Regions from separate parts of the Streptomyces roseirectus genome, predicted to be linked through region 1. Evidence: predicted binding sites of a transcription regulator. Region 1 holds the regulator's gene; the other holds the start of a gene.
What was found. The regulator HrcA, encoded in region 1, represses chaperone genes, less so after heat shock. The targets are predictions, from matches to a motif close to TTNGCACTCNGNNNNNCNGAGTGCNAA.
Positions count from the first base shown of each region.

Region 2: a site for HrcA is predicted at 2,314-2,340, ahead of groL (chaperonin GroEL). Genes of this name have one in related genera too.

Region 1 covers NZ_CP060828.1:6,407,174-6,411,554, reverse strand. Annotated here, with positions in the region: gene dnaJ (molecular chaperone DnaJ) at 1-932, opposite strand, end outside; gene hrcA (heat-inducible transcriptional repressor HrcA) at 933-1,949, opposite strand; gene IAG44_RS27395 (MBL fold metallo-hydrolase) at 2,072-3,052, shown strand; gene IAG44_RS27390 (DUF3097 domain-containing protein) at 3,094-3,909, shown strand; partial or broken gene IAG44_RS27385 (Uma2 family endonuclease) at 3,887-4,358, opposite strand; gene hemW (radical SAM family heme chaperone HemW) at 4,376-4,381, opposite strand, start outside.
Region 2 covers NZ_CP060828.1:5,351,643-5,356,023, forward strand. Annotated here, with positions in the region: gene thrC (threonine synthase) at 1-1,085, shown strand, start outside; gene IAG44_RS22730 (MoaD/ThiS family protein) at 1,082-1,357, shown strand; gene IAG44_RS22735 (cold-shock protein) at 1,798-2,001, shown strand; gene groL (chaperonin GroEL) at 2,470-4,092, shown strand; gene IAG44_RS22745 (hypothetical protein) at 4,173-4,381, opposite strand, start outside.

The sequences.
Region 1 (4,381 bases):
CGCCCGTGGAGCGGGATCGACTGGCCGGACTGGGTGCCGGGGCGGATGTCGACCTCCTCCATGCCGTCCAGCGTCTCCAGGGGGACCTTCGTGCCGAGGGCCGCCGCGGTCATCGGGAGGGTGACCGTGCAGTGCAGGTCGTCGCCCCGGCGCTGGAACATGGCGTGCGGGAGTTCGTGGATCTCGACGTAGAGGTCACCGGCGGGACCGCCGCCGGGCCCGACCTCGCCCTCGCCGGCGAGCTGGATGCGCGTGCCGTTGTCGACGCCCGCCGGGATCTTGACGGTGAGCGTGCGCCGCGAGCGGATGCGGCCGTCACCGGCGCACTCGGGACACGGCGTCGGGACGACCGTCCCGAAGCCCTGGCACTGCGGGCACGGCCGGGACGTCATGACCTGGCCGAGGAAGGACCGCGTGACCTGCGAGACCTCGCCGCGGCCACGGCACATGTCGCACGTCTGCGCGGTGGTGCCGGGCGCGGCCCCCTCGCCGTTGCAGGTGTTGCAGACGATCGCCGTGTCGACCTGGATGTCCTTGGTCGTGCCGAACGCGGCTTCGTCGAGGTCGATCTCCAGACGGATCATCGCGTCCTGGCCGCGCCGGGTGCGCGAGCGCGGGCCGCGCTGGGACGCCGTCCCGAAGAACGCGTCCATGATGTCCGAGAAGTTGCCGAAGCCGCCCGCGCCGAAGCCGCCCGCGCCCCCGCCGCCGCTCTGCGAGAGGGGGTCGCCGCCGAGGTCGTAGACCTGCTTCTTCTGCGGGTCCGACAACACCTCGTACGCGGCGTTGATCTCCTTGAACCGCTCCTGGGTCTTCGGATCGGGGTTGACGTCCGGGTGCAGCTCGCGCGCGAGCCGGCGGAACGCCTTCTTGATCTCATCCTGCGACGCGTCACGGCGCACGCCGAGTACGGCGTAGTAGTCCGTGGCCACTTACGACTCCGCCAAGATCTGTCCGACGTACCTCGCCACTGCGCGTACCGCTCCCATCGTTCCCGGGTAGTCCATGCGGGTCGGTCCGACCACGCCGAGCTTGGCGACTGCCTCGCCGCCCGAACCGTAGCCGACCGACACGACGGACGTGGAGTTGAGTCCTTCGTAGGCGTTCTCGTGCCCGATGCGCACGGTCATGCCCGAATCTCCGGCCTCGCCAAGCAACTTGAGGAGCACGACCTGCTCCTCCAGGGCTTCCAGGACGGGCCGGATGGTGAGGGGAAAGTCATGTCCGAAGCGGGTGAGATTGGCGGTGCCGCCGATCATCAGCCGCTCCTCGTTCTCCTCGACGAGCGTCTCCAGGAGGGTGGAGAGGACCGTCGAGACCGTGCCCCGGTCCTCGCGCTCGAACGCCTCCGCGAGGTCCTCGACGAGCAGGGGCACATCGCTGAACCGGCGGCCGGCGACCCGGCTGTTGAGGCGCGCGCGCAGGTCCGCGAGCGCCGACTCGCCGAAGGGCGCCGGGCAGTCCACCATCCGCTGTTCGACCCGCCCGGTGTCCGTGATCAGCACGAGCATCAGCCGCGCGGGCGCGAGCGCCAGCAGCTCGACGTGCCGGACGGTGGAGCGGGTGAGGGACGGGTACTGGACGACGGCGACCTGCCGGGTGAGCTGCGCGAGCAGCCGTACCGTGCGGGCCACCACGTCGTCCAGGTCGACCGCGCCGTCCAGGAAGTGGTGGATGGCGCGGCGTTCGGGCGCCGTCATCGGCTTGACGCCGGCCAGCTTGTCGACGAACAGGCGGTAGCCCTTGTCCGTGGGGATGCGCCCCGCACTCGTGTGCGGCTGCGCGATGAACCCCTCGTCCTCCAAGACCGCCATGTCGTTGCGCACGGTGGCCGGGGAGACACCGAGGTTGTGCCGCTCCGTGAGCGCCTTCGACCCCACGGGTTCCTCGGTGCCGACATAGTCCTGGACGATCGCGCGCAGCACCTGAAGCCTGCGTTCACTCAGCACCGCGCACACCTCCAGTAGTCCGCCTTGGCACTCTCCCCTGACGACTGCCAGTGTACGGCGGTCGGGTACCACGGGGGCAAGGTCGTCCCGTCGCGGGGGACGGTACCCGCTAGCGTCGCCGCATGACGGTGACTTGGGAAGGGCTGGGCTGGGAGCGGTTGTCGGCCGGGGTGGGGCGGATCCGGCTGCCCGGATGGGACTGCACGACGGGCCTGGTCCTCGCGCCGGGCGCCGCCCTCTTGATCGACTCCGGCTCCTCCCTCGCCGAGGGCGCCCGGCTGCGCGCCGACGCAGAACGCCTCGCCGGCGTCAATGTGACCCATCTCGCCCTCACCCACCCCCACTTCGACCACGTCTTCGGAGCGGCGGCGTTCCCGGAGGCGGAGGTGTACGCGGCACACGCTTCGCACGACGCGGACGAGCTGACGGCGGACGCGGTCCGCAACGGCCTCCCCGAGGAGGCGGCCCGCGCGGCGGCCGAGGCGCTGGTGGTGCCGGACCATGTGGTGACGGGGACACGGAGGGTGGTGCTGGGCGCGGACCCGGACGGCCACGGAGTCGCGCGGGGTGTCGCGGACGCGTCCGGCACGGGCGCCGGCGCAGGGGAGGCGGGCGCGACCGGGCGCGACGTCGGCCACGGCGCCGGGCGAGCTGCCGGGCACCCGGTCGGACCCGGCTCCTGGGAGGCGCGCGCGTGCGATGCCGGGGCCCCCGTCGCGCGCCACCACCCCGGGCGGGCCTCGGCCGCGCGGCACGCCGGCCCCGGCCAAGCCGCCGGTACCCGGCACACCGGCACCGGCCTCGCCCCCGTCGAAGTGCTTCTCGCCCGGCTCGGTCCCGCGCACACCCCCTACGACCTTGTCGTGCTCGTCCCCGGGGCCGTTCGTGTCGTGTTCTGCGGGGATCTCGTCGAGGAGTCGGGGGAGCCGCAGGCGGGGGCGGACGCGGTGCCGGGGCGGTGGGCGGCGGCGCTGGACGCGTTGCTGGCGCTGGGCGGGGAGGACGCGGTGTACGTGCCGGGGCACGGGGCGGTGGTGGACGCCGGGTTCGTGCGGCGGCAACGGGACGCTCTCAGCGAACGCTTCGGCGTGTCGCGCGGGTGATGGCGGGACCGGCGTCCGGCGCTTCTCCTATCGTCATCCGAATGCGCCAGTACTCGACGGACCTCACGCCTCCCTGGAAGAAGAAGCAGGCCCCCGCCCCCGAGGTCCCCGCCGACCCCGGGCTCGTCGTCGAGGAGCCCGGCAGCGGTTTCTGCGGTGCGGTGATCCGGTGCGAGGCGGGCACGGTCACCCTGGAGGACCGCTTCGGCAAGCACCGCGTGTTCCCGATGGAACCCCGGGGCTTCCTCCTGGAGGGCAGGGTGGTGACCCTGGTCCGGCCCACGCAGGCCCCGGCGAAACCCGCCCGCACCGCCTCCGGCTCCGTCGCCGTCCCCGGCGCCCGCGCGCGTGTGGCCCGCGCCGGGCGCATCTACGTCGAGGGCCGGCACGACGCGGAACTCGTCGAGAAGGTCTGGGGCGACGATCTGCGCATCGAGGGCGTCGTCGTCGAGTACCTGGAGGGTGTGGACGACCTTCCCGCGATCGTCTCCGACTTCGGCCCCGGCCCCGACGCCCGCCTCGGCATCCTCGTCGACCACCTCGTGCCGGGCACGAAGGAGTGGCGCATCGCCCAGGCCGTGACCAGCGAACACGCCCTCGTCGTCGGCCACCCCTACATCGACATCTGGGAAGCGGTGAAACCCACCACCCTCGGCATCCCCGCCTGGCCCCGCATCCCCCACGGCCAGGACTGGAAAACCGGCGTCTGCAAAGCCCTCGGCTGGCCCTCCGACAACACCGGCGCCGTCTGGCAGGCCATCCTCAAACGCGTCACGTCCTACAAGGACCTGGAACCGGAACTCCTGGGCAGAGTGGAGGAGTTGATCGACTTCGTCACGGGTAGCGATGGGGCCTGACGTTCTCGTACGTGGCGAATTCGCTCGTGTCCAGCACGACATCCAGGTGGTCCAGCCAAGACAGGCACGCCGCCTGCCGCGTAGACCGACCGCTTGACCACGTAGTCCTGGTGGACGGTCGTCGTGGAGACGACCTCGACGGCCATCGTGACGGCCTCACTCGGCACCAGCCGGCCCGCCCCCGGCGAGGCGCCGCGCTCCAGGACCACCAGGTCGGGCACCGGCTCACTGGGCTCGCCGGCGATGTCGATGTCCTGGGTCTGCAAGCGGCTCCAGCGTTTCCGTGGGATCTGGTCCTGTACGTCGGTGACGATCCGGTTGTGCGCGATGTCAGGGCCGGCCGTCATCACGATCACCCCCCGAAGGAGTTCCGCCTTGACGCCCTCGGGGGCCTCGAACTCCGCGAAGATCCTGGTCATCCGGCACTTGTCCACAGCGGCCAGCTCCATTTCACTCCCCCGGGTGATCAGTC
Region 2 (4,381 bases), 1.1 Mb from region 1:
CCGCGAACATCTGGCGCTACGCCCCCCTCCTCCCCGTCCCGGCCGACGTCGCCGAGAAGCCGAACATCAACCCCGGCTGGACGAAACTCGTCAAGGCGGACAACCTCGCGGCCGCCCTCGGCGTCTCCCCGGGCAAGCTGTTCATCAAGGACGACTCCGGCAACCCCACCCACTCCTTCAAGGACCGCGTCGTCGCCCAGGCGCTGGAGGCGGCGCGCGCGTTCGGGTTCACCACCCTCTCCTGCTCCTCGACCGGCAACCTCGCCGGTGCCGTCGGCGCCGCCGCCGCCCGCGCGGGCCTGCGCTCGTGCGTGTTCATCCCGCACGACCTGGAGCAGGGCAAGGTCGTCATGGCCGCCGTGTACGGGGGCGAGCTGGTCGGCATCGAGGGCAACTACGACGACGTCAACCGCTTCTGCTCCGAGCTGATCGGCGACGCGGCGGGGGAGGGCTGGGGCTTCGTCAACGTCAACCTGCGGCCGTACTACGCCGAGGGGTCCAAGACGCTGGCGTACGAGATCTGCGAGCAGCTGGGCTGGGAGCTGCCCGACCAGATCGTCGTCCCGATCGCCTCCGGATCGCAGCTCACGAAGATCGACAAGGGGCTCCAGGAGCTGATCAAGCTGGGGCTCGTCGCGGACAAGCCGTACAAGATCTTCGGGGCGCAGGCGGAGGGGTGCAGCCCGGTGTCCGTCGCGTACAAGGCGGGGCACGACGTCGTACGGCCGCAGAAGCCGGACACCATCGCCAAGTCGCTGGCCATCGGGAACCCCGCGGACGGGCCGTACGTGCTCGACATCGCGCGGCGGACCGGGGGTGCGGTGGAGGACGTGACCGACGAGCAGATCGTCGACGCGATCAAGCTGCTCGCGCGGACGGAGGGGATCTTCGCGGAGACGGCGGGCGGGGTGACCGTCGGGGTCACGCGCAAGCTGATCGAGGCCGGGGTGCTGGATCCGTCCCTGACGACGGTCGTGCTGAACACCGGTGACGGCCTCAAGACGCTCGACGCGGTGGCCGGCACCGGCCTCACCGCGACCATCCGTCCGACCCTGGACTCCTTCCGAGAGGCTGGCCTCGCATGAGCGTCACTGTTCGTATCCCGACCATCCTCCGCACCTACACGGGCGGGCAGGCCGAGGTGAGCGCCGAGGGCGGGACCCTCGGGGAGGTCATCGCGGACCTGGAGAAGAACCACACGGGGATCTCGGCGCGGGTCCTGGACGACCAGGGGAAGCTGCGGCGGTTCGTCAACGTGTACGTCAACGACGACGACGTGCGGTTCGAGCAGGGGCTCGACACGGCGACCCCGGACGGCGCGGGCGTCTCGATCATCCCGGCGGTCGCGGGCGGCTGAGCCTTACCTCCAGTAACCCTCAGTAAGGTAAATTACCCACTGTTCATCGAATTGCCCCCTCCGCTCGGAAGCGGAGGGGGCAATTCTGTGTGATTGAACGCGGTAGGGTTGGGGAACCCGCTTCCGCTTCTCCTGTCGGCGGCCCTTGATTTCTGCCTTACACCCGACAAGAAGTAGCCAAAGTGTGCGCCTCTTGCGTGGCATTTACGGCATTTGTCCGGCCCGACTTGCCCTGAATTCTGGTGAATTCTCGCCACATTCCGGATCGTGTGCGTCCAGAATTCTCGTCCGATTGACCTGTTGCAGACGGCAGTTGGACAGATACATTCAGCCGCGGTCGACGCGTTCCGGCGCACGCCCCCAATCGACTGGGGGGTGAGGTCTGACCCGGATCCACGAAGTGTGGATCTGCGCAAGGGCCAGTAATAGGGGAGTTAGGCATGGCTCAGGGCACCGTCAAGTGGTTCAACGCGGAGAAGGGGTACGGCTTCATCGCGGTCGACGGTGGTGCGGACGTATTCGTCCACTACAGCGCCATTCAGATGGACGGCTACCGCACCCTCGAAGAGGGCCAGCGCGTCGAGTTCGAGATCTCACAGGGCCAGAAAGGCCCACAGGCCGATATGGTCCGCGTCACCGCCTGAACGAACATTCCACCAGGAGACCCGCATCTGTCCAGGGTGCGGGTCTTTTGGCATGTGCCGCCGCCGCACCCGAAGTCTGTTAGGGACGCGGGGCTGTACCGATCAGCGGCTCCGCCGCAGGGCGCGACCAGCCACAACGGCGCCGCACCCGTAGTCCTTCAGGGGCGCGGGGAACTGCGCGAACGGCCACGACGCACCCGCACCCGCCGACGAACCCCAGGCACCCCCACGATCCGCGCCCCACCCCCCTCCAGGACCTGATCCCACCCATACGGCCTTGCACTCTCAGGGGTCGAGTGCTAATCATTGGCGTTAGCACTCTCCGAGTGAGAGTGACAACGAAGGACCGAGTCGGTGAGGTTCACGGCGAGGGCGGGGCAAGGAACCGCTGAGCCAGGAACCGTCCGTCGCGGGCGCGGGCGCGGTCCACTGCGGTACTCACCCCCAGTCCTGGAGGGACCACTTCACATGGCCAAGATCATCGCGTTCGACGAGGAGGCGCGGCGCGGCCTTGAGCGCGGTATGAACCAGCTCGCCGACGCCGTCAAGGTCACCCTCGGCCCCAAGGGCCGCAACGTCGTCCTTGAGAAGAAGTGGGGCGCCCCCACGATCACCAACGATGGTGTCTCCATCGCCAAGGAGATCGAGCTGGAGGACCCGTACGAGAAGATCGGCGCCGAGCTGGTCAAGGAAGTCGCGAAGAAGACGGACGACGTCGCCGGTGACGGCACGACGACCGCGACGGTCCTGGCCCAGGCCCTGGTCCGCGAGGGCCTTCGCAACGTCGCCGCGGGTGCCAACCCGATGGCCCTGAAGCGCGGCATCGAGAAGGCCGTCGAGGCCGTCTCCGGCGCCCTCCTGGAGCAGGCGAAGGACGTCGAGACCAAGGAGCAGATCGCCTCCACGGCCTCCATCTCCGCCGCCGACACGCAGATCGGCGAGCTGATCGCCGAGGCGATGGACAAGGTCGGCAAGGAAGGCGTCATCACCGTCGAGGAGTCCCAGACCTTCGGTCTGGAGCTGGAGCTCACGGAGGGTATGCGCTTCGACAAGGGCTACATCTCCGCGTACTTCGCGACCGACATGGAGCGTATGGAGGCGTCCCTGGACGACCCGTACATCCTGATCGCGAACTCCAAGATCGGCTCCGTCAAGGACCTGCTCCCGCTCCTGGAGAAGGTCATGCAGTCGGGCAAGCCGCTGCTGATCATCGCCGAGGACGTCGAGGGCGAGGCCCTGTCGACCCTGGTCGTCAACAAGATCCGCGGCACGTTCAAGTCCGTCGCCGTCAAGGCCCCCGGCTTCGGCGACCGCCGCAAGGCGATGCTGAACGACATCGCGATCCTCACCGGCGGCGAGGTGATCTCCGAGGAGGTCGGCCTCAAGCTGGAGAACACCACCCTCGACCTGCTGGGCAAGGCCCGCAAGGTGGTCATCACCAAGGACGAGACGACGATCGTCGACGGCGCCGGCTCCTCGGAGCAGGTCGCGGGCCGGGTCAACCAGATCCGCGCCGAGATCGAGAACTCCGACTCGGACTACGACCGCGAGAAGCTCCAGGAGCGCCTGGCGAAGCTCGCGGGCGGCGTGGCCGTCATCAAGGCCGGTGCCGCGACCGAGGTCGAGCTCAAGGAGCGCAAGCACCGCATCGAGGACGCCGTCCGCAACGCGAAGGCCGCCGTCGAGGAGGGCATCGTCGCCGGTGGTGGCGTGGCCCTGCTGCAGGCTTCCCAGGTCTTCGAGAAGCTGGAGCTGGAGGGTGACGAGGCCACGGGCGCCGCGGCCGTCAAGCTCGCCCTCGAGGCCCCGCTGAAGCAGATCGCCGTCAACGCCGGTCTTGAGGGCGGCGTCGTGGTGGAGAAGGTCCGCAACCTGACCCCGGGTCACGGCCTGAACGCCGCGACGGGCGAGTACGTCGACCTCGTCGCCGAGGGCATCATCGACCCGGCGAAGGTGACGCGCTCCGCGCTGCAGAACGCGGCCTCCATCGCCGCGCTCTTCCTCACCACCGAGGCCGTCATCGCCGACAAGCCGGAGAAGGCCGCCGCGCCCGCCGGTGGCGGCATGCCGGGCGGTGACATGGACTTCTGATCCTCTGCTCGCGCAAGAGCGGAAGATCGGCAGGACAACGCAGAGGGCGGTACCCCAACTGGGGTGCCGCCCTCGGGCGTTCAGCTTTTGTCGGGCACGCAGGGCACGAACTTCCCGTCGTCCTCCCGCACCCAGACGACATACGGCGCGACGCCCTCGCTCTTCAGCGTCACCTTCCACGCCAGGTACTTCCGGACGGCCTTGTCGGGCCCGGTCGTGTTCTCGACCCACTCCGGCATCGGATCCCCGGGATCGTCCGCGCACGTCCCGCTCGCGACGTCGACGGCCA